2 regions of the Lysinibacillus fusiformis genome follow, and region 1 is predicted to be linked to the other one. Evidence: riboswitches for the same ligand, from Rfam matches in the RefSeq annotation. Region 1 holds a riboswitch; the other holds the start of a gene.
What was found. A riboswitch is a leader RNA that binds a small molecule or an ion and turns the genes downstream of it on or off. The one in region 1 is predicted to bind cobalamin.

Region 1 (11,837 bases):
TTAATCGAAGACGCTCTTTCTTAGTAGTAAAGTGATCTCCATTTGACCGGAAACGCTCTTTCTTAGTAGCAAAGTGATCTCCATTTGACCGGAGACGCTCTTTCTCAGTAGCAAAGTGATCTCCATTTGATCGGAGACGCTCTTTCTTAGTAGCAAAGTGATCTCCATTTGACCGGAGACGCTCTTTCTTGGTAGCCAAGTGATCTCCATTTGATCGGAGACGCTCTTTCTTAGTAGCAAAGTGATCACTATTTAATCGAAGACGCTCTTTCTCACTAGCCAAGTGATCTCCATTTGATCGGAGACGCTCTTTCTTGCTGTTCAAGTGATCACCATTTAATCCAAAACGCTCTTATTTAGTCGGAAACGGATCACGGGTTAATTAAAATGGCTCATCTTTCACACAAGTCCGCTCATCCCTGGTGTGAAAGTTATGGTTGCTACGAGATCGACGTATAAAAAAAGCCACTACATTTACTTATGTAGTAGCTCCTTCCTATTATTCTGCAAAATAAATAAAACCGATGGCTCCTGGACCTGTGTGTGTCGAGATGATTGGGGATGTAAAGGCAATTTCTACATCGTTAAAGCCTGTGTCTTCGATTAACGATTTTAATGGGTTGCCCATCGTTACTAGACCATCTGCATGGGAAATGCCGACTGCCTTAACCGTTTTTCCGGCTGTGTCTGCTTGGAATTGTTTAAATAAGAAATTGACTACTTGCTTATGACTACGTACCTTTGACACAGGGTTGTATACGCCCCCTTCAAGGTTGGCAATGACTTTGATGTTTAGGAGAGAACCGATAAAGCCTGTTCCTTTACCGATTCGACCGCCTTTAATTAAGTTTTCGAGCGTGTCCACAATCACATATAAATGCGTATTGTCTCGTACCTTTTCTAAACGTGCCACGATGTCCTCTACTGTTGCGCCTTCATCACGCATGCGGATTGCCTCACGTAGTTGGATAGCCAAACCAATCGCGATAAAGCGAGAGTCAATGACTGTCACATCGGCATCTGTCATTTGTGCTGCTTGACGTGCAGATTCTACTGTTCCACTCATGCCGCCTGTCATATGGATGGAGATTATTTGATCACCATCTTTACCTAGCTCATCATATAATTCTTTAAATTTCCCTGGTGCTGGCTGCGAACTTTTTGGTAAATTTTTCGCATTTTTCATTAAGCCTAAAAAAGACTGTGGCTCTAAGTCCACACCATCTGTATATGTTTGACCATCAATTTGAATCGTTAAAGGCACGATATGTATTCCATGTTGTGCTACTTCTTCTTTTGTTAAATCACAAGTTGAGTCCGTTACTATATGAATTCGTCTCACTTCGACACATCCTTTTACTTCATTAAAATTTATTATATAGACTAATGAATCATTATGTAAACATGACATTTGTCATTAGGCAAAACCTTGTCCTCGCTTGCATGTAAACGCTACCTTGGATACTATAGCGTTTTCGCCTACCTCTTGTCTATCAATGCCCCTCAAAGATTATGACAGCCTTATGACATTTTTGATATGAAATATATGACAAATGTAAATGTTCATGTACAAATTATTGGGGTATAGTAAATGTATGAACGAAAGGAGTGTTTCAAATGGTTGATTCATTTGACTATAAATCATGGAGGGAAGAGCTGTGGAATGCCATTACACATGGTATTGGTTTCATCGCTAGTATTCCAGCACTGGTTGTTCTACTATTAGCAGCCGTACAAACAGGAAATGCCCTACATATTACAACCTTCAGCATTTTCGGTGCGTCTGTCATCATTCTGTTTTTAATGTCTACCTTGCTACACAGTATGCCAGAAAAATATAAACACTTTTTCGCTATTTTGGACCATTCGTCCATTTATATTTTAATTGCCGGCACCTATACGCCATTTTTATTAATTGCCGTTGGTGGTACTCTAGGATTGACGTTGCTATGTATTATTTGGTCACTGGCTGTGCTTGGTGTGTTGTTTAAATGTTTCTTTATTAATCGCTTTGAAGTACTTTCATTGATTTTTTATATCGGAATGGGCTGGTTAATTATATTTGCCATTAAGCCTGTTTATCTCTATTTAGGGTTACATGGCTTTGCTTTACTGCTAGCTGGTGGGCTGTTCTATACGATTGGGGCCATCTTTTATGCATGGCGTTCACTGCCCTTTAACCATGCGATCTGGCACCTCTTTGTGCTAGCTGGCTGTGCCTCTATGTATGCATGTGTTTATTTTTATCTATAATAAAAGCAATCGCTCATTGTGAAGGGAGCGATTGCTTTTTCGTTTATTTACGTTCAAAAATTTGATATTGGAATGTATAGCCTTCTGGTGCTGTTTCAGGCTCCTGTGAAGAGACTTGGACAAAATCCTGCTCATAGCTTGGGAAATAGGTATCTCCCTGAAAGGCGTGATTAATTTTTGTGATATACAAGCGATCAGCCATCTCCATCACTAAACGGAAAATCTGCTCGCCACCAATAATCATTACCTCAGGTACATCTCCAGCTAGCGCTAAAGCCGCTTCCAAGCTTGTCACGATTTCAATGCCCTCTGCCTGATAGTTTTCATCACGCGTAATGACGATGTTGCGTCGCCCTGGAAGTGGTCGACCGATGGATTCAAATGTTTTACGTCCCATAATCATAGGCTTGCCCATTGTTTTTTGTTTAAAATACTGCAAATCCCCTGGTAAATGCCACGGCATCCCATTGTTATAACCGATGACGTGGTTGTCATCATGTGCCACAATTAAAGAAATCATACTGTCCCTCCAAATACGTTCATCCTTTTTATTATAAACATAATGCGCTGATTTCACCTCATTTATAAATAAATAAACTTTTTCTAAATCAAATCCTAGTAAAATTATACGAATAGTTTATAATAGAAATAACAAACCTCATGATAAAGGAATGATGAAGATGACTACTTTAAGAAAAGAAGCTGTTCACTATATAGAAGCTCAGCGTACTGGTACACCTTATTACAAAGTGACACCACAGGAAGCGAGAGCTATGCGAACGGTTACGCAATGGCAATCCGCCCATAAACCGAAGCTAGCATCCATTGAGGATCACAACATTACGGTGCGAGATGGCGCGCAAATTACAGTTCGGCTTTATACGCCCGTTGTCGGTAAAGCATTACCAGTTATTGTTTATTACCATGGTGGTGGCTGGGTCTATGGCAATTTAGAATCTGTCGATGCAGGCTGCCAGCTATTAGCAGATCAGGCACAGGCGATTGTGGTGTCAGTGGATTATCGTTTAGCACCCGAATACCCCTTCCCAACACCCTTACACGATGCCTACGATAGCTTAGTATGGGTGCATGACCATATTGAAGCAATAGGTGGAGATGTAAGTCGATTGTCGGTTGCTGGGGATAGTGCAGGTGGAAATTTGGCTACAGTCGTTGCGCACTTAGCTACTGCACTGGATGGTCCAACGCTACAAGCGCAAGCACTGATCTATCCTGTGACAAATGTCGATTTTTCAACAGTATCCTATCTGGCATATGGTGAAAATTACGGCTTAGATGCACAAGCCATGCAATGGTTCTCTCAGCACTATACGGAGGAAGCAAACTTCACGAATCCATTTGTGTCCCCTCTTCAGCTAGAGGATGTCCGTAACATGCCAAAAACATTGATTATCGCGGCAGAGGCAGATGTTCTCTTTGATGAGGGTCTAAGCTATGCACAAAAGTTAAAGGCTGCTGGTGTGGCAGTCGAGCATATTACAATGCCAGGATTAATCCATAGCTATTTCAGTAAAATGAATTATTTTGAAGACGCAACAATTGAAACCGTGACAAAAATTGCGCAATTCCTGAAATAAGTTTGGCTATCCCGCTCAAACAGTGCGATAATAGAGCAAAACGTTTTTTAAAGGATGACACTATGACACAAATAATGGCACTACAAATACAACAGCCCTTTTCTGATCAATTAAAAAAAGGCTACCCTCTTATTTCAAAGGATGCGGTCGATGCACGACGTCTACCTGCTGAGCAAGGAACACTCCTAAAGCTCATGGATCACCATAACCGTTTTATTGGAACAGGTTACTACGGAATCCAAAATAAAGGGATTGGCTGGGTGCTAACGACCGATGCGAATGAAACCATCGATAAACCTTTTTTTATGAAAAAATTCAAAAAAGCCATCGACAATCGTGCTGCATTCTTCAACAATGAAAACACAACAGCCTTTCGTGTATTTAACGGTGAAGGAGATGGCATCGGCGGTCTAACGATCGACTTTTTTAACGGCTACTACATGGTGAGCTGGTATAGTGAGGGTATTTACTCATTTAGAGAAGTGGTTTATGAGGCGCTTGCTGAGACAGTGAACTACCAAGCGATTTATGAGAAAAAACGCTTTGATAGCAAAGGGCAGTATATCGAGCAGGATGATTTTGTGATGGGCACGCCAGGCGAATTTCCCATCATGGTAAAGGAAAATGGTATGACCTATGCAGTGCATTTAAACGATGGTGCCATGACAGGGATTTTCCTTGATCAACGTGAGGTGCGATTAGCTATTCGTGAGCGTTATGCGAATAATACTGACATGCTGAATACGTTCTCCTATACAGGAGCATTTTCTGTGGCAGCTGCTCTAGGAGGTGCCATCAAGACAACGAGTGTAGATGTAGCCAAGCGCAGTCTAGCCAAAACAATTGAGCAATTTAGTGTCAATCATATTGATTATGAGGCACAGGATATAAAAGTCATGGATGTCTTTCATTATTTTAAATATGCGCAGCGTCATGCTTTACAGTTTGACCTTGTCGTTTTAGACCCACCTAGCTTTGCACGTACGAAGCAAATGACCTTTTCAACGGCAAAGGACTACCCTAAATTACTGAAGGACACGATTGCCATTACCGCTAAAAACGGCATCATTGTGGCTTCCACAAATAATGCTAGCTTCGGTATGAAAAAGTTCAAAGGCTTTATTGACCAAGCATTTAAAGAAACTCGTACACGCTATAAAATCGTGGAGGAATACGGTTTGCCGAAGGATTTCCGAGTACAACGTGAATACCCTGAGTTTAATTATCTGAAGGTCGTGTTCATCCAGAAAATCGACTAACCCATCGAGAATCACACCTTGTTGTGATTCTTTTTTTATGTGATGAACACAACGATATCGTGAGAAAAAAGGAGGATAATTGTGAAAAAATTTTTATTCATATTAAGTTTGTTAGTATTAGTTGCATGTTCAAATGATGAAACTAAATATGATGGAGCGCCTTTAAAAATGGCTGTAGTTGGTACTATCCCTGAATTAAATAACGAAAAAATTCATTTCGAAACCATTGCATTAGATGAATTTAGCGAGGATACATTACATATTTCCACAAATTTTGATGCTGTTATGATAACACCCGTGATGTTTGAAGAAGCATCAGCTGATAAATTGGTTAAAGCTTATGAAAACGCTAAAATCCCCATTGTTTTTTTTGATTCACCAAAACGTCATTTTCCATTTACAAGAGAAGGAACTACATTTGAAACGGCTCATTGGGAATCATTACATAACGGTTCTCATACAACAATTTATTTATATGATCATGATGCAAATCGAGAAGATGTTTGGTATTTCTATATGAAAGGTGAGAAAGGGTTAGATATCCTTTACAAAGAGATTTTTCAAACGATTGAAACGTTATAAACAATCATACAGGGCTTTTCTATTAAAAATAGCCTAAGAAGCTATGCTCTTCTTAGGCCACCCTATTATAGATATTTCACAAACCAATCACGAATATATTCAAGTCGATTAATTCGTAATGTGGGCTTGCCGCTCCTTGATAGTTCATGATTCGCCTCAGGGAAACGAACGAATTTTGTTTCTTTTTTCCGATACTTTAAGGCAATAAATAATTGTTCTGCCTGCTCAATTGGACAACGATAGTCTTTTTCACCATGTAAAATCAATAATGGTGTCTCCACATTGTCTACATATTTCAGCGGTGAATGATGCCATAGCTTCTCTATATCATCGAGTCCCGCTTGAATTTGCCAGTCTGTAAAATAATAGCCGATATCACTGACACCCGCAAAGCTAATCCAGTTTGAAATGGAGCGCTGCGTCACAGCCGCTTTAAAGCGATTTGTATGGCCCACAATCCAGTTGGTCATAAAACCACCATAGCTTCCACCTGTTACACCAAGACGGTCTTGGTCAATAAAATCATAGTGCTCCAAAGCGTAGTCTACCGCTGCCATTAAGTCTGCATAATCATTGCCACCATAATCGCCACGTACTGCATCCACAAATTTTTGGCCATAGCCATGACTACCACGCGGATTAGTATAAAGCACTGCAAAGCCTTGTGCAGCAAGGATTTGCAATTCATTAAAGTAGGTGTTGCCATACATCGCATGTGGACCACCATGGATTTCAAGAATAAGAGGATACTTCTTCCCTGCTTCATAGCCAACTGGCTTCATGATCCAGCCATTGACCTTCCAGCCTTCAGCGCCTTCCAATTCAATACTTTCGGGAACAGCTAATGTTTTGGTCTTTAAAAATTCTTCATTAATTGACGTCAACTGTTCTTTGTCACCTGTTTTTAGGTTTACATAAAACAAATCGCCTGGGTTTGTCGTTGTGCTAATCGCTACAATAGCCTGATCGTTTTGCGGATCAAGTGAAAAGCCATAGACATATTGATCATCATGAATAGCTGGGTAAATTTCGCCATCTACATTTCCGAAATAAATCGCCGCATTGCCGTGATCTGTGACTTGGAAGTAGAAGCTATGATTATCATTCATCCATTGCACGCGTGGTGACGCTACACCTTGCAGGAAATCACCGATGACAAAATCACCAACAGGCGCATCGAATTCACTTGTTACACAGTTTAGCAGTTTTTGCTCCATGTCATATATCCATAGCTTCGCTTGTGTGGCATTTTCAAATTCACGTTCTCCACCTACAAAAGAAAGGAATCGGCTATTCGGAGACCAAGCCGTTTGGTAATATGCACCACAGCCTTCTGTTAGCTTGCGGCTCTGTTTAGTTTCTAAATCCAATAAATAGATATCCACATTAAATGAGAAATCCAAATCCTCCGCTTTATCGGCTAAGTACGTAAGGTATTTGCCATCTGGCGACCATGTACCCAGATGGAAGTACTCTTTTCCCTCCGTCACTTGCTCTAGCTCTCCTGATTCCACATTGACAAGGGCAATATGAACAAACTGCTCCATATCAATAAATCCACCAGCATCCGATTTGTGCTTCATTTTCTCGATTTCTAGTGGCTTGAGTTCTTTGTCCTTTTTCTTCTCATCCTCCGCTTTATCTTGGATGGTTTCATCTTTCCCTAGGACAACTGAAAAAGCAATTTTCTTGCCACATGGGGACCAGACAGGTGATGTTGCCCCATTTTTACAATGTGTCAGCTGTTTTGCCTCACCACCTGCTTTCGATAGCACATAAATTTGCGATTTACCTGTTCTCGTTGACAAAAACGCAATTTGGCTGCCATCTGGTGACCAAACAGGGGAACTTGTTCTATCCTCACCAAATGTCCATTGCTGTGGCGTTTTGTCCTTCAAGTTTATGTAAAATAAATTCGAGATATAGTCGTTTTTCTTCTCGTCCATACGAGTCTCTACATAAACTACCTCAGTTCCATCGGGTGATAGCTGTGGATCTGCTACTGATTTTAAGTGATAAAGATCTTCTGGTTGAATCCCTTGTTTCGATGTCATGTTCTTGCTCCTTTGTATTGTAATTTTCTGTGCCTTACTACAATACTTCGACACCCTAAGTAATATTCCTGCTATTTAATAGAATTTTTTACTAGTTCCCAATATTCTGCGGACTTTGTTCTGCGATAAAATTTATAAAAGGGTTCATTCGGGCGAGCATGCTCTTTATAAAGGCCTATCATGTACAGTAAAAAATCTTCAATGTGCTCGACACCTACCCTTTTAGCGAATAATGTGCCAGCCTGTGCCTTTGCCCCCATCGGCACAGCACCTAAATAGACATCAAAGCTTTCCTGCTGATACACGAGCCCAATATCATCATAGACTGCATTGTAGCAGGCAGATGCACAGCCATTGATATTGACACGTACTCTTGCAGGTACCGTTATCCCCGCTATGGCGTGATAGAGCTGTTCGGTTATCGGAGCTGCCTCCATTTTCTCACCATCACAAAAATCGCAAGCCTTCATGGCAATAATGGAGCCAGAGGGCGCAACATAAAGACCCGCTTCCTGTAAGGCTTGCACAGCTTCTGTCGCATCGCTCGTTGGAATGGATACGAGAATACTATAGGAGGCGGAATACTTAATCGCCCCCTTTTCGCCAGCAATTTCGGCTATTTTTTGAAATTGCGCTGGCGTATAATGCTTATTGATAATGCCAGGGCTAACTGCTAGACGGGTAAATTCACCATCACGGTTTAGTGTTTCAAATGTTTGATCTGGTACGTTTTTTTGAAATGCGTTCATTGATATCGCTCCTTATGAAAAAGGAGCTAGCAAAGCGCTAGCTCGAATGGTTTAAAAGTTTTCAGGATAGAAGCCCTTCGCTAAAATTTCAATGGCCTCTGCCGCACGAACCCCTTCAGACGCTGCTGAAAGTGGCAGGATGACAAAGTGCTCATTCTTGACAGCTTCCATCTCCTTTAATGCTGGATCATTTTTTAAGAATTGGATCTTTTGTTCTGCCGTTGTTTCACCGTAATCAATCACGACAACAACCTCTGGATTACGATCTACTGCATCTTCCTTCGACACAGTTGTCCAGCCTGATTCCACATCACCAAAGATATTTTGACCACCCGCGATTGTCACTAGCTCATTCATAAAGTTTTGACCAGCTGTAAATACATCCTTTTCACCGCTATCAAACACAAGAACACGTAATTTTTCGCTATCTTTTGGTAATTTAGCTTGTACTGCCTCTACATCTTTTGTCATTTGCTCAATTAAAGCTTCGCCACGATCCTCGATACGGAAAATCTTCGCGATATTGCGAATATCAGTGAAAATATCTTCTAATGTTGGTTTTGTCATGTTAGAAGCCGTATGTAAATACGTATGAATGCCTAATTCTTCAAGCTCCTCTGGTGTGCCAACGCCCTTTTCACCAAAACCACTTTTCCAGCCTGCATATAGGAAATCCGCCTCGGCATCAATCACTTGCTCCTTCGTAGGGTATTGATCTGAAAGCACAGGGACTTTATCGTATGCCTCTTGGAGTGGCTCATAGATTTTATCATCTAAGTAAGCCGTCCCAACCATAGAATCCTCTAAGCCAAGCGCCAGCATGATTTCTGTCACATGCTGATTTAAGCTAATCGCTTTCGTAGGTGCTTCCTTATATGTTTGGGTTGTGTCATTATTTTCAATGGTTACTTCTGTTGCTGCCTCAGATGGCTCAACCTTTTCACCTTGTGCTGCTGATTCAGTTTTGTCCTTTGCATTACAAGCCCCTAAAATAGCGACCAAGGCAATGATCATCATCAGCCATATACTTTTCCATTTCTTCATGTCCTTTTCTCCTTTGTTGTTAAAATATAGAAAGAAATCAGAGACTTCTTTGCTACCAAGGTGGTTGGAAGGGCATAAAAAAACCCTCTTGTCGCCAAGAGAGTAGCATAGTGAAATAACGGTATCATCATTACCTTTATCACTATCCCCATCCTCGTGGTTCTTAGTCAAAAAACACATACTGGCAGGTATCCTGGCTTAGGTTCATCATCTATACGCCTTCCCATAGCTTTACTACAGTGGCATGCTGTATAGACTCCCCATTTACAGTTGCGGGACAGCATCGGAATTGCACCGATTTCCCTTTTAAGCAAATGACAAATGCCATTTGCACCAATACGTTCTATTATGGTCAATACTATTGATAGACTAGCGTAGTATGACGCTAATTATGCAATCATCACTATATTAGCACTATTTCGACAAAAATACGAACTATTTTACAAGAATTATATATGCGAGTATTCTGTTACAATGAAAAGATAGCAATCTATAGAAACGAGGATTTCTTATGTACAAAACAATCGGTGTACTTGCGCATGTGGATGCAGGGAAAACGACCTTCTCTGAGCAAGTGCTTTTTCATACAAATAGTATTCAAGCCCGTGGTCGAGTCGATCATCAGGATACCTTTCTCGATAATCATGAGCTAGAGCGCAGGCGTGGGATTACGATCTTTGCCGAGCAAGGTCGCATGAGCATTGGCGATGATACATACACATTGATTGATACACCTGGGCATGTCGATTTCTCCCCTGAGATGGAGCGTGCCATTCGTGTGATGGATTATGCCATTATTATCATTAGCGCTGTCGAAGGGATACAAGGCCATACAGAAACGGTGTGGCAGCTTTTACGTAAATACCATGTCCCAACCTTCTTCTTTATCAATAAAACGGATCGTGAAGGAGCAAATGTAGGAGCTGTCATGAGCCAGCTTCGTAAAGATTGCTCTCAGCATGTGTTGTTCGTCGATGAACCGCTGCGAGCAGATTATGTGTCAAATAGCATCATGGAATGGCTGGCGGAGCGTGATGAAAAATTTTTGGATGCCTTTCTGAATGAGTCATTAGAGCATGAACCATGTCTTGCTCAGCTACAGGCCATGATTAAAAATGAGTGTGCCTTCCCCTGCTTTACAGGCTCTGCCTTAAAGGATGAGGGCATTCAGGAATTTCTTGACCAGCTTCCCCTGTTAACGGCTACCCAATTTGACCAGAATGTCCCGTTTGAGGGAGAGGTTTTTAAAATTCGTCATGATGGGCATCAGCGTTTAACCTTTATGAAGGCTGTCAAGGGCTCCTTACATGTGCGGGATGAATTTTCATTTGGTGAAGTGACAGAAAAAGTGACAGAAATTCGCCTTTATAATGGCAGTCGCTTTGAGTCCGTTCAACAGGTTGAAGCAGGAGAGATTTTCGCTGTGAAAGGGCTGAGTCAGGCAAACATTGGAGATCGAATCGGTACAACGACGCTAACACAGCCCTATGAGCTTGTCCCAACGCTACAGGCAAAGGTTCAATATGCGGGCGATCAGCATATCAAGGAAGTGCTACAGATTTTCCGTTTACTTGAAGCAGAAGAGCCTTCTTTACGTGTCGTTTGGCAGGAAAAGTTCCAGGAAATCCATGTCCATATTATGGGTGTCATTCAATTGGAGGTCCTGACAGAGGTATTAATGAGACGTTTTTCATTAGCCGTCTCCTTTGGCGAGCCGCAAATTTTATATATGGAGACCATTGCGACGAAGGTGACAGGCTATGGCCATTTCGAGCCACTCAAGCATTATGCGGAAGTTCATTTATTAATGGAGCCAAATCCACGTGGAACCGGCAATACCTTCAGCAATGCCTGTCATGCAGATCATTTATCCGTAGGCAATCAGCGCCTTGTTGAAAAGCACCTGTTTGAGCGCGATCATCATGGCTTACTTACAGGCTTCCCTTTAACAGATGTTCATTTTACGCTTCTAACAGGTCGCGGGCATAATGAACATACATCGGGCGGCGATTTCCGAGAAGCTAGTTTCCGTGCGCTGCGCCAGGGACTAGAGCAAGCCCAAAATGTTCTACTTGAACCCTATTATCGTTTTAAAATGAAGGCTTCAAACGACTTTATCGGCCGCATGATGACTGACGTTCAGCAAGCAGCAGGCACATTTGATGACCCGATATTATCCGAAACAGATGTGGTGCTAACAGGTCGCGCGCCCGTTGCCACTTTAATGAGCTACAGCACAACCTTTGCTGCCTATACAAATGGGAAAGGTGCACTCACACTCCAATTTGATGGCTATGA
Region 2 (11,837 bases), 690 kb from region 1:
CAATATCAACGGACGGGCCGTAATTGGAGTAGCTTGATAGTTTGTTGCGTTCATTCGTTGAACCCACACTAATGACACCTTCGAAAGAAGCGGGGAAGGAGTATTCATCTGTCGATTCATTTCCTGCAGCTGCCACAATCGTAATACCACTATCAATGGCTTTCTGAACGGCTTCCTTCATCAGTGGAGATTCACCATAGCCTCCTAGACTCATATTAATGACGTCAACGCCTTGCTCAATTGCGTATAGAATACCCTGTGCAATGATGAAATCATTAGCACCTTCTTTGCCGTTAAATACATCAATTGGCAGTAACTTCGCTTTCGGATTAATCCCATGCCCACCTACGCCATTATCTTTTGCTGCGGCGATAATACCTGCCACATGTGTTCCGTGATCGCCTGAATAAGTAGTATTAGCAGGTGCTGCTGCATTATAGGGTGGGAGTACTTGTGACTTTAGATCGGGGTGTTTAAAATCCACACCAGAATCAATGACAGCAACTGTGACATCATGGTTGCCTGCTAATTCCAGTGCCTTATCCATTTGCAGTAGGTTTAAATGATACATCTCTTGTTTCTTGGGATCAGCTTCTTTATTGAAAGAATGATAGACGTAGCTAGGAGATACACTTGATATCCCGTTTTGCTTTAAATAGTAAGAGACGGCTTTTTCTATCGATACGCCTTTATTTAGTTGCACGACATCATAACCTAATGAAGGAATAGAGCGGATGACTTTGGAGCCAATTTTTTTATGTACGTTTTTATCAAGACCTGAATGCTTGATAACAATTGTATCCTTACTCATCCATTTTTCTTCATTTTTCTCTGTTTGTTTCGCACTGTTTGCCAGCACGTTCTTTGCTTTATGCTGGGGTGCCTCAGCAAATGCAGAAGCAGCAGGAACCATGAGTGCAGCGGATGCTACAACAGCGACTGATTTTTTATACCAACTTTTCAATTGTTATCTCTCCTTGGTGTTATAAATTAAATCTTGACTATACTAATACGGATAAAGATTAGAAAAGTTTCGTAATGGAGGAAAATTTTTCTTCGCTACTTTAACTTTTGGTGGGTATAACGAAAAACGGACAGTTAAACATTGTCCGTTTTTCGGATACCTCACATTATGAAAAGCTTTAGATCTGTTCGATTAATTGTTGTAATTCATTTTTGGAGCGGGGGATTGTGATGTTTTCCTGCAATAGCTTCTTTTTTTGTAAGGCCATGACCATCTCAAAAATCCATGGCCGTTCAAGATGTGCGCGTTTTAATAATTCTTCTTCATAAAACAAGGCGATTGGATCGCCGTTATAAATAATTTTTCCTGCTTCCATGACGATCATTAGATCTGCCCATTCATAGGCGAGAGGAATGTCATGAGTTGCTAGTAAAATGGTTCTCTCACCATCTTCTAATTTGGCTAAGTATTGTAATACTTGTGTAGCATAATAATTATCAAGACCTGCCGTTGGTTCGTCTAATAAAAGGACAGAGGGCTCCATCGCTAAAACACCTGCCATCGCCACACGCTTTTTCTGACCTACGCTTAGAAAATGAATGGGTTTATCGAGCAAATCTTCCACTTCGGTTTGCGCAACGGCCCATGCTATTTTTTCTTCCATTTTTTCAGTAGACCAGCCGAGGTTCAATGGTCCAAATGCTATATCTTGCTTGACGGTCCCTGAAAAAAGCTGATGATCTGCATTCTGAAAGACAATGCCTACCTGCTGACGTAGAACTTTTAAAGCTTTTCGACTATATTCCAGTCCGTTGCCTTCGAATAAAATCGTCCCAGCTGTAGGTTTCAAAATACCATTAAGATGCTGAAACAAAGTCGATTTTCCTGCGCCATTATGCCCGAGTATGGCGATTTTTTTCCCTTTTGGAATGTCTAATGTAATATCTGACAACGCTTTCGTACCATCTGCATAGGCATATGATAATTGGTTGAGTTCAAAATAAAATGCTGTCATGTGAAATACCCTCCATATACGATGAGGACTAGTAATATTGCTGCCATACCTAGCCAATTTTTCTTGCTATAGGAGCCCACCTCTTGCCAGTAGACGGCCTCGCCACCACGTGATTGCATGGCATTGTTGAGCTCCCGACTACGTTGAAACATTTCCACAAATAATGCCACAATGAGCATGGAGACAGAGCGTAGCCATTGCAACGGTGAATGGTAGCCGAGACGCGCTTGCTGGGCTAGATGGATATTTTGCATACTTTCTAAAAACATAAAAATAAAACGATAGGTTAGTTCAACGAGTTCAACCAATAAAGAGGGGAGTCGCCATTGTCGTAGCACATAACATATTCCTTGTACAGAAGTGGTTAGAATTAAAAAGTATAAACAACTAATACTGCCCAGAACGACAAAGAACAGCTGCTGCGCTAATAGCACACTTGCGTTCCCAATGAAAACAGTCCAATTCGTCCATGTATAAGACCAAATATGGGCAGGTAGTGCATTGGTTGACGGTGTAATGGAAAGTAAAATAGATACGAGACTTGTGAATAAGAAAAATCCAGGTAGCAATAATAACTTGGCATAGTATGTAAGCGGAATTTTTGCACCTAAAATGATAAAAGCACTCATTACAAAAAATGTAATGAGTGAAAGTCGTTCATCTCTCATGATGAGCGTTATGAGAAGTATTCCAAGTGAAAATATCATTTTTTCTAGCGGATGAACAGACGCTAGCTTATTAAGATAGGCATACTTATCAATGAGTAACATAATGGTTAACCTTCTTTATGTTTGCCACGCATATAGCCGATGAAGTAGCCAATAAAGCCAGCTCCAATAGCTGCCTGTAGCACGAATAATAAGCTTTCGATTTCACCGCTTGGTGGCTCCCATAGGCTTTCGAACCATGGTTCATATTCCGCATTGATTTCACCAATGGCTGCTTCTGCCTCTCCATCAGCACCACCAAATTCAGCACCTTTTTGTATGAACAATGGAATGATGGCTAACAACACAACAATTGCTAATAGCAATAAATTTTTTTTCATCTGTTAATGTGCCTCCTTTGTTGAGAAAACACGTAAAGTTTTTAATTCGCTAATATTGTATTTTTTCAAGAAATTCATCACAATGACCGTTAAAATCCCTTCACTCACCGCTAAAGGAATTTGAGTTAAGGCAAAAATACCTGCAAACTTTGTAAAGGATGCCATAAAGCCTCCAACTTCTGAAGGGAAGGCTAGTGCTAGTTGTACAGAAGTCACAACATATGTACCTAAATCACCAAGCATAGCTGCGAAAAATACGGCTAGTGAAAATGACAAACCTACTTTTTGTGCTCCTTTAAAGACAAAGTAAGCAATAAAAGGACCTACAATAGCCATCGAAAAGGCGTTCGCCCCTAAAGTCGTGATTCCTCCATGTGCTAATAATAAAGATTGGAATAATAAAACGATTGTTCCAATTACACTCATGGCTAGAGGGCCAAAGAGAACTGTCCCAAGTCCAACACCAGTTGGGTGAGAGCAGCTACCTGTAACAGAAGGGATTTTTAAGGCAGATAGCACAAAAGCAAAGGCTCCTGAAAGCCCTAAAAGCATCTTTGTTTCAGGATTTTCATCAATTGTTTTGCGAATAGAGCGCAATCCTAGAACTATAAAAGGAATAGAGATGACCCACCAAAAAATCGCCCATTCGATTGGCAAAAAACCTTCCATGATATGCATCGCAAAGGCACGTTTTGGCACAATTAAAAAGGCCAATAAAAAATAACTAAGTTTCCACCATGAAAATTTCAAAAAGCTTTCCTCCTAACTAATTAATAGATTTTTAGAATGTAGCGTGCGTAAATAAAAAAGCACTTCTCCGTTGGTGGAAAAGTGCATAGCTAAAAAAGCAAATAACATTCTCATCTGCTAAGCCGCACACCTATCCTCGTAGGCTGAAACGATCACCTATTTTTCGGCAGGTCTCCTGGCTCTAGTTCAATACTTTATAGGTCTTCCCATCCGTTGGACAGTGACATATTCTATAAAGCTCCCTATTACAGTGGCGGGACCGCGCCGGACTCAAACCGGCTTCCCTTTTAAGCAAAATGCCAAGCATTTTACACCGAAAAACATTCAATTGTGAGATTTCACGACAAAGTGTAACATGATTTTCCATAAATATGCTATACCTTTTTATAAAATTTTTTTAATTAAAGGTCAACAGCGAATATTCTGATAATATTCATTGTGCTAATGATGGATATTGTATAAATTTTATACCCCAGTTCACTTCAAAATTGATAAATTTGTCATAAATTTTTAAAGAAATATTGAAATTTTAAAATAATAAGATATGATTAAGACAGTTTTCTATTTAAAATACTAATAAAAATTTCATATAAAACGTCAATAAGTGCTCGAATAGCTCGAGATAATAGGGAAATTGGTGAAAATCCAATACAGCCCCCGCTACTGTAATAGCTGATGAAATCGCAAAGCCACTGGTGCAAGCTTGGGAAGGTGCGACTGTAAAATGAAGCTTAAGTCAGGAAACCTGCTTATTTGATTGTGCATGCAAACTTTTCGGAGGGAGAAGTTGAAGCGGAAGCGAGTACCTTTATTTCATGCTATTCGTTTTTATTTGGCTTCTACAAAACCTTTACTCTTCGTTTAGAGTAAAGGTTTTTCTTTTTCCAGAAAGCAAATGAGGGGAGACAGAAGATGACAACATGGAATTTAGAGGGGATGAAAACACATCTCTTTATTTGCAATGGCAGTAGTTGCATGAATAAGGATGGTGAGGAAATTACCTTAGCCATTCGAGATGAAATACAGCGACAAGCACTCGATCAAGAAATACATACGACAAGAACGCGCTGTAATGGACGATGCAAGGATGCCTGTGTGGTAATCGCCTACCCTCAAGGGAATTGGTATCGTGTGCCATCAACAGAGCATGCTAGGACACTAGTACAAGATTTACATCATGAATCCTTATACAACGAACATGTCTTTACACTTCGTGAAGGTACATTACAGCGTACTGCTCAAACAACAGCCATTAAAGGGATCGAAAAGGTGAAAGAGGGGTAACAACATGGCGCAAAAAGGAAAAATTTTCGTAGTAGGCTTTGGACCTGGAGATTTTAAGCATATTACGACACGTGCAGTAGAAGCTTTACAACAAAGTGATATGATTATAGGCTACAAAACCTATGTAGAGCTGATTCAAGATTTAGTTAGTGCGAAATCGATTGTTAGCACAGGCATGACAGAAGAGGTGTCCCGTGCGCAGGAAGCCGTTCGCCAAGCAGAGGCAGGGAGCATTGTCTCGGTGATTTCGAGTGGTGATGCAGGCGTTTATGGCATGGCGGGATTAGTGTATGAGGTGTTAATCGAGCTAGGCTGGACAGAAGCAACAGGAATTGAAGTAGAAATTGTTCCTGGTATTTCTGCGATTAATTCATGTGCGAGCATACTTGGTGCACCCATTATGCATGATGCTTGTACAATCAGTTTAAGTGACCATCTAACACCTTGGAATTTGATTGCAAAGCGTGTCGAGGCAGCTGCGATGGCAGATTTTGTCATCGCATTATACAATCCTAAAAGTGGTCGCCGTACAAGACAAATTGTCGAAGCTCAGCGAATTCTCTTAGAATATCGTTCGCCAGACACACCAGTAGGGCTTGTGAAAAGTGCGTATCGAGAACGTCAAGAAGTGACCATGACAACGCTAGCAGAAATGCTAGAACATGATATTGGTATGCTGACAACTGTCATTATCGGGAATTCATCAACATTTTTCTATGACAATAAGATGATTACGCCACGCGGTTACCAACGTAAATATACCCTTGGGGAAGAAAAACAACCATTACGTCCACATCAACGTTTGCGTGAAGAAAATGAACCTTGGGCAATGAATCAAGAGACAGGAACAGCAAGAAATGACTTTACAGCTGATCCTAATGCAGGGCGTTTTAATAAACCCAGTATAGCCGCTACGCCAAAGCCGAAAAAAACAGCACTTGAAATGGCTACAGCGGCACTCGCAATGGTGAAAGGGACAAACGCAGTCAACGTAACACCGAAGCTTGTACAGCAAAAAATAGAATCTATTTTTGAATTAGCAGTGAGCCCAGGTGTGGCCAATAAGTTTTTTACTCCTCAGCAAATGCTGACGTTAGCAGAGGTCGTTGGGGAAGAGGGGACGATGGAATATACACCAGATCATCAAATCCATTTGAAAATACCAACGACTGCCCCTGAACAGATCACAGAGAAATTGCAGGAAGTAGGCTTTTTATTAGCACCGATTGGTGATGTGCTATCTCTAAAAGCTTGTGATTTTTGCTATGGTGAAAAGGCTGATTCGATACCATACGCCGAAGAAATACAAGAAAAACTTGGTGGCATGTCTTTACCGAAAACATTAAATATTGGCTTTAATGGCTGTGGTATGGCCTGTTATCGAGCTGTATTTGATGATATTGGCATCGTCTACCGTAAAAGTAAATTTGATGTCTTTATTGGAGCGAAGCCAGTTGGTCGTACGGCTCACGCAGCACAGCCTGTTGTAGAAGGGTTGGAGCCTGATCAGCTGATTCCACTCATTACAGATATTATTGAAGAATACCAAGCAAATGCTCATCCAAATGAACGCTTGTTTAAATATTTTAAACGTGTGAAAAAGATACTGCATTTTACGTATCAAGATATGTCTTCCAAAATAAAAGTAGAGCCAGCTCCGTGCGGCGACTAGTAAGGGGTAAAGAGATGAAAGCTATTTTATTTGTCGGCCATGGGAGCCGTTTAGCAGCAGGAAATGATGAGGTTCGTACATTTATCGAACAAATGACACCGCGTATTGACGAACAATTTTTAGTGGAAACTTGTTTCCTTGAATTTGCTTCACCTAACATCGAAGAAGGTATTACAAACTGTGTGAAAAAGGGAGCTACAGAGGTTCATGTGATTCCAATCATTTTACTTCATGCAGGCCATTCAAAACTGCATATTCCAGCAGAAATCGAGCATGCGCGTGAGCATTATCCAACGATTACATTCACATATGGTCAAACAATTGGCATCCATGATGAAATCTTTGCCATTTTACAAGATCGCTTAGCTGAAATTGGCTTTAATTCAGAACAAGAGCAGCAAGACACGGCTATTTTATTGATTGCACGAGGAGGCAGTGATCCATCTGCTAATGGCGATTTTTATAAAATTACACGACTTTTATGGGAAAAACTACCTGTTAAATACGTGGAAAGTGCTTTTATGGGTGTCACAGATCCACGAGTTGAAGAAGGAATTGAACGTTGTGTCAAACTAGGTGCAAAAAAAATCATCATGTTACCTTACTTTTTATTCACAGGCATTTTGATGGAACGTATGAATGGCATGTGTGAGAAGTTTAATGAACTTTATCCAGAGTGTGATATTCAAATTGCTAACTATTTTGGCTACCATGAACGTTTACAAAATGTTCTATTAGAGCGTATTGAACAGGCGGTCAATGGTACATCAACAGGTATGCAAGATCTAGAAGACTATCGTGCCTATGCGGCAGTACATGGACATGCACATCATCATCACCATCATGATCATGACCACCATCATGAGCACGACCACGACCACGACCATCATCATGAAGAGGAGCCGGTAAAATGATTTTCATGTTAGCGGGGACGAGTGATGCAAGGGATTTAGCCCTTGCATTACAAAGCGCAGGTCATGCGGTGACAGCTACGGTCGTCACCGAATCGGCAGCCTCAAGTCTTGCTGACGTTGGCCTGCCACATTTAGTTGGTCGACTGACGGCTGAGGAAATGGCGACCATTATGACAGAGCAAGGCTATCAATTGGTGGTAGATGCCTCTCACCCATTTGCGGAGGAGGCATCTAAAAATGCGATGGCAGCGGCGAAACAGGCACAAATTCCTTATATTCGCTATGAGCGAGCTCATGAACATTATGCCCATCCTTTAATTACTGTTGTAAAGGATTATGAGGAGGCAGCTCAGTTAGCTGCAGAAAAACGCGGTGTCATTATGCTAACGACGGGAAGTAAAACACTCGCTACATTTACAAAGGTGTTACAGGGCTTAGAAAACACAAGAGTAATCGCTCGTATGCTTCCACGACTGGACAATATGGAAAAATGTGAGGCGCTAGGAGTGGCACAGCGAGATATTGTGGCGATTCAAGGTCCGTTTTCAAAGGAATTAAATGAAGCTCTCTTTCGTCAATACGGAGTGACGCTGATGATCACCAAAGAAAGCGGTAAAGTTGGCTCAGTGGATGAGAAGCTAGAGGCAGCTCTTGCATGTCAGATTGAAACAATTCTTATTGCTAGACCAAATATTCAATACGGCCAACAATATTCAACATTTGAAGAAGTATTAAAGGCTGTTGAACAGACAATTTAGGAGGCATTTTCCATGGATTTTAAAACAGATTTCAAACCATTAACGGTAGACCCAGATAAAATTTACGATTACAGTTTCGCCATTATTGCAGAGGAAATGGGCGAGCATGACTTCTCAGAAGATGAATGGAAAGTTGTACGTCGTATTATCCATGCATCGGCTGATTTCGAGCTAGGACGTAGTGTCATCATTACACCAGGGGCGATTGAAGCGGGTATCAAGTCTATTCTTGCAGGACGTCATGTGATTGCAGATGTGCAAATGATTGAAAGTGGCTCTGGTAAAAAGCGTTTCCAAAAACATGGTGGCGATTTGCATTGCTATATTGCGGATGAAGATGTATCAATCGAAGCGAAAAAACAAAATACAACTCGTGCCATCATTTCGATGCAAAAGGCTTCAACATTACATGAAGGTGGTATTTATGCCATTGGTAATGCACCAACCGCATTGCTGGAATTGATTCGTTTAATTAAAGAAGGACTAGCAAAACCAGATTTAATTATCGGTATGCCTGTTGGTTTCGTGTCAGCAGCCGAGTCAAAAGAAGAGCTGCTTAAACTAGAAGGGATTCCGTACATTACCAATGTTGGTCGTAAAGGCGGTAGTACAGTGACGGTTGCCGCATTAAATGCCATCTCACTTTTAGCGGACGAACAGGCGAAAAAATAATGGAGCGGAAGCCAAAAAAGGATCCCAAAGACATGCGTCACGGTTATACGACGGGAGCCTGTGCAACTGCGGTATCAAAGGCTGCATTGCTTGCCCTTATTACCAAGGAGGAGCAAGAAACAAGCACGATTCATTTACCTATTGGTCGAGATGCAACCTTTACAATTGAAAAATGCATATTTGAAGAAAATGCTGTCAGCTGTGAAACGATTAAAGATGCTGGTGATGATCCTGATGCGACCCATCAGGCACTCATCGTTGGCACAGTGAGTTGGGCAGATACACCTGGTATTCATTTAGATGGAGGAATTGGCGTCGGGCGTGTCACAAAGCCTGGCTTGCCAGTGCCTGTCGGAGAGGCGGCCATTAATCCTGTACCACGTAAAATGATTTATAGCACGGTCCAAGGTGTATTGGACGAATTTCACATTACACGAGGCGTGAACGTGGTAATTTCCGTACCGAAAGGAGAGGAGATTGCTAAAAAAACGTTAAATGGGCGACTCGGTATACTTGGAGGCATCTCAATCTTAGGCACAAGGGGAACCGTCGTGCCTTTTTCGAGTTCTGCGTATATGGCCAGTATTGTCCAAGCCATTAGTGTAGCGAAAGAGGCTGGCTGTGAGCACTTAGTGGTGACAACAGGTGGTCGTAGTGAAAAATTTGCGATGAAACAATACCCACATCTAGCAGAAGAAGCGTTTATTGAAATGGGTGACTTTGTTGGTTTTACATTAAAACATTGTAAGCGCCTCGGCATCAAACAAGTATCACTTGTTGGTATGATGGGGAAATTTTCAAAAGTGGCGCAAGGTGTCATGATGGTGCATTCCAAAAGTGCGCCAATCGACTTTAATTTTTTAGCACAACTGGCAGAGGATATAGGAGCCGATGGAGAAACCATAGCACAAGTTCTGGAGGCAAATACAGCGTCACAAGTAGGTGAAATTATGATGGAGAAGGGCTATGACGCGTTCTTCCATCATTTATGTGAGGCCTGCTGCTATTCCTCCATCCGTCATATTAGGGGCGGTTTAACGCTTTCCACATCGATCTATTCGATGCAGGGACAATTATTAGGAAGGGCTGATGACATTGCATCGATCGATGAAATTGATTGGGATCGGGGATAACGGATTAGCAAGCTTATTACCACAATACCTTCAGTGGATTGAAGACTGTGAGGTACTTGTTGGTGGTGAGCGCGTACTGGATTTCTTCCCAAACTTTATGGGTGAAAAAATCCTTATTAAAGGAGGTCTTTCAGCACTTGTTGAAAGATTGTCTGAAGAAACAAAAAATACGGTGATCCTTGCATCTGGAGATCCATTATTTTATGGCATCGGAGGCTATCTAGCTAAAAAGCTACAAATAGAGGTTTATCCCTATATGAGCTCTGTCCAGCTTGCCTTTGCGAAAATGGGAGAAAGCTGGCAGGACGCTTATGTAACGAGCATACATGGACGCCCAATGAAGGGCTTGGCACAGCGAATCGATGGCAAAAAGAAAGTAGCACTTTTAACAGATGCTGAGAATAGTCCGAATGCTCTCGCTCGATATTTAAAGCATTTTGGTATGACAGAATACCGTGCGTTTGTAGCAGAAAATTTACAGGGTGAAAACGAAAAAAGTGGCTGGTACTCGCTTGATGAAATGGAAAGTACTCATTTTTCGCCTTTAAATGTCGTGATTTTAAAACAAACAATAGCACCGAAACGCTACACACTTGGGATTGATGATGAAGAATTTTCACAACGCAAGCCAGATAAAGGACTTATTACAAAGAAAGAAATTCGAGTTTTAAGTTTGCAAGCCATGCAGCTTCAACAGGATAGCATTATTTGGGATATTGGCACATGTACGGGATCTATGGCGATTGAGGCAGGTAAGCTTGCGCCAGAAGGACAAGTATTTGCTGTTGAGAAAAATGCCCCTGATTTAGAAAATTGTCTCCAAAATCAGCAAAAATTCCGTGTTGATATGACTGCAATTCATAGCAAAGCACCAGCAGGATTAGACAGTTTCCCAGATCCTGATGCTATTTTCATCGGTGGTACAGGGGGCGAAATGGTCGAGTTGCTGCAATTATGCTGTCAACGTTTGAAGTCTAAAGGTCGCATTGTCTTAAATGCAGCGACAATTGAGAATTTATATAAAGCCGTCGAGGCGTTTAAGGCTTGTGGTTTTGCGGTTGATATTTTGCAGGCACAGCTTGCGCGCAGTAAACCTATTTTAGATATGACACGCTTTGTACCATTAAATCCAATATACATTATTTCGGCTTATCGAAAGGAAGAAAATCATGAGTAATTTAGGTGTTTTATACGGCTTGGGCGTTGGTCCTGGCGATCCAGAATTAATTACAGTAAAGGCATTTCGAGTGATTCAGGAATCACCTGTTATTGCTTACCCTAAAAAGCTAAAAGGCAGTAAAAGCTATGCCCATCGTATTGTAGATGTTTATATTAATCCAGACGAAAAAGATATGCTTGGTCTTGTATTTCCAATGACGAAAGATGAGGCTGTTCTAGAACGTGAATGGACAAAGTCAGTAGAACTTGTCTACGAAAAATTACAAGCGGGCAAAGATGTGGCGTTTGTCACAGAGGGCGATCCATTATTGTATAGTACGTTTATCCATATGATGAAATTAATGCAGGAAATGCATCCAGATGTAGAAATCCGTACGGTTCCTGGGATTTCGTCGTTCAATGGCTCTGCATCTCGCTTAGGGATTGCGTTAGCGGATGGCGATGATCG

Region 2: linked by a shared signal. The riboswitch ahead of JTI58_RS23930 ((2Fe-2S) ferredoxin domain-containing protein) and the one ahead of JTI58_RS20315 (ABC transporter substrate-binding protein) in region 1 are both predicted to bind cobalamin.

The regions. Positions count from the first base shown of each region.
Region 1 covers NZ_CP070490.1:4,134,997-4,146,833, reverse strand. The annotation lists gene JTI58_RS20360 (hypothetical protein) at 1-283, opposite strand, end outside; gene JTI58_RS20355 (DegV family protein) at 500-1,342, opposite strand; gene trhA (PAQR family membrane homeostasis protein TrhA) at 1,618-2,253, shown strand; gene JTI58_RS20345 (dihydrofolate reductase) at 2,297-2,773, opposite strand; gene JTI58_RS20340 (alpha/beta hydrolase) at 2,934-3,851, shown strand; gene JTI58_RS20335 (class I SAM-dependent rRNA methyltransferase) at 3,914-5,110, shown strand; gene JTI58_RS20330 (amino acid oxidase) at 5,192-5,692, shown strand; gene JTI58_RS20325 (S9 family peptidase) at 5,758-7,746, opposite strand; gene JTI58_RS20320 (precorrin-3B methylase) at 7,818-8,495, opposite strand; gene JTI58_RS20315 (ABC transporter substrate-binding protein) at 8,547-9,539, opposite strand; cobalamin riboswitch at 9,706-9,892, opposite strand; gene JTI58_RS20310 (elongation factor G) at 10,051-11,837, shown strand, end outside.
Region 2 covers NZ_CP070490.1:4,824,364-4,836,200, reverse strand. The annotation lists gene JTI58_RS23955 (S8 family serine peptidase) at 1-964, opposite strand, end outside; gene JTI58_RS23950 (energy-coupling factor ABC transporter ATP-binding protein) at 1,143-1,979, opposite strand; gene cbiQ (cobalt ECF transporter T component CbiQ) at 1,976-2,749, opposite strand; gene JTI58_RS23940 (energy-coupling factor ABC transporter substrate-binding protein) at 2,755-3,027, opposite strand; gene JTI58_RS23935 (energy-coupling factor ABC transporter permease) at 3,031-3,777, opposite strand; cobalamin riboswitch at 3,926-4,110, opposite strand; cobalamin riboswitch at 4,363-4,544, shown strand; gene JTI58_RS23930 ((2Fe-2S) ferredoxin domain-containing protein) at 4,690-5,061, shown strand; gene cobJ (precorrin-3B C(17)-methyltransferase) at 5,066-6,733, shown strand; gene JTI58_RS23920 (sirohydrochlorin chelatase) at 6,748-7,647, shown strand; gene cobK (precorrin-6A reductase) at 7,644-8,405, shown strand; gene JTI58_RS23910 (precorrin-8X methylmutase) at 8,418-9,077, shown strand; gene JTI58_RS23905 (cobalt-precorrin-5B (C(1))-methyltransferase) at 9,077-10,210, shown strand; gene cbiE (precorrin-6y C5,15-methyltransferase (decarboxylating) subunit CbiE) at 10,167-11,387, shown strand; gene cobI (precorrin-2 C(20)-methyltransferase) at 11,380-11,837, shown strand, end outside.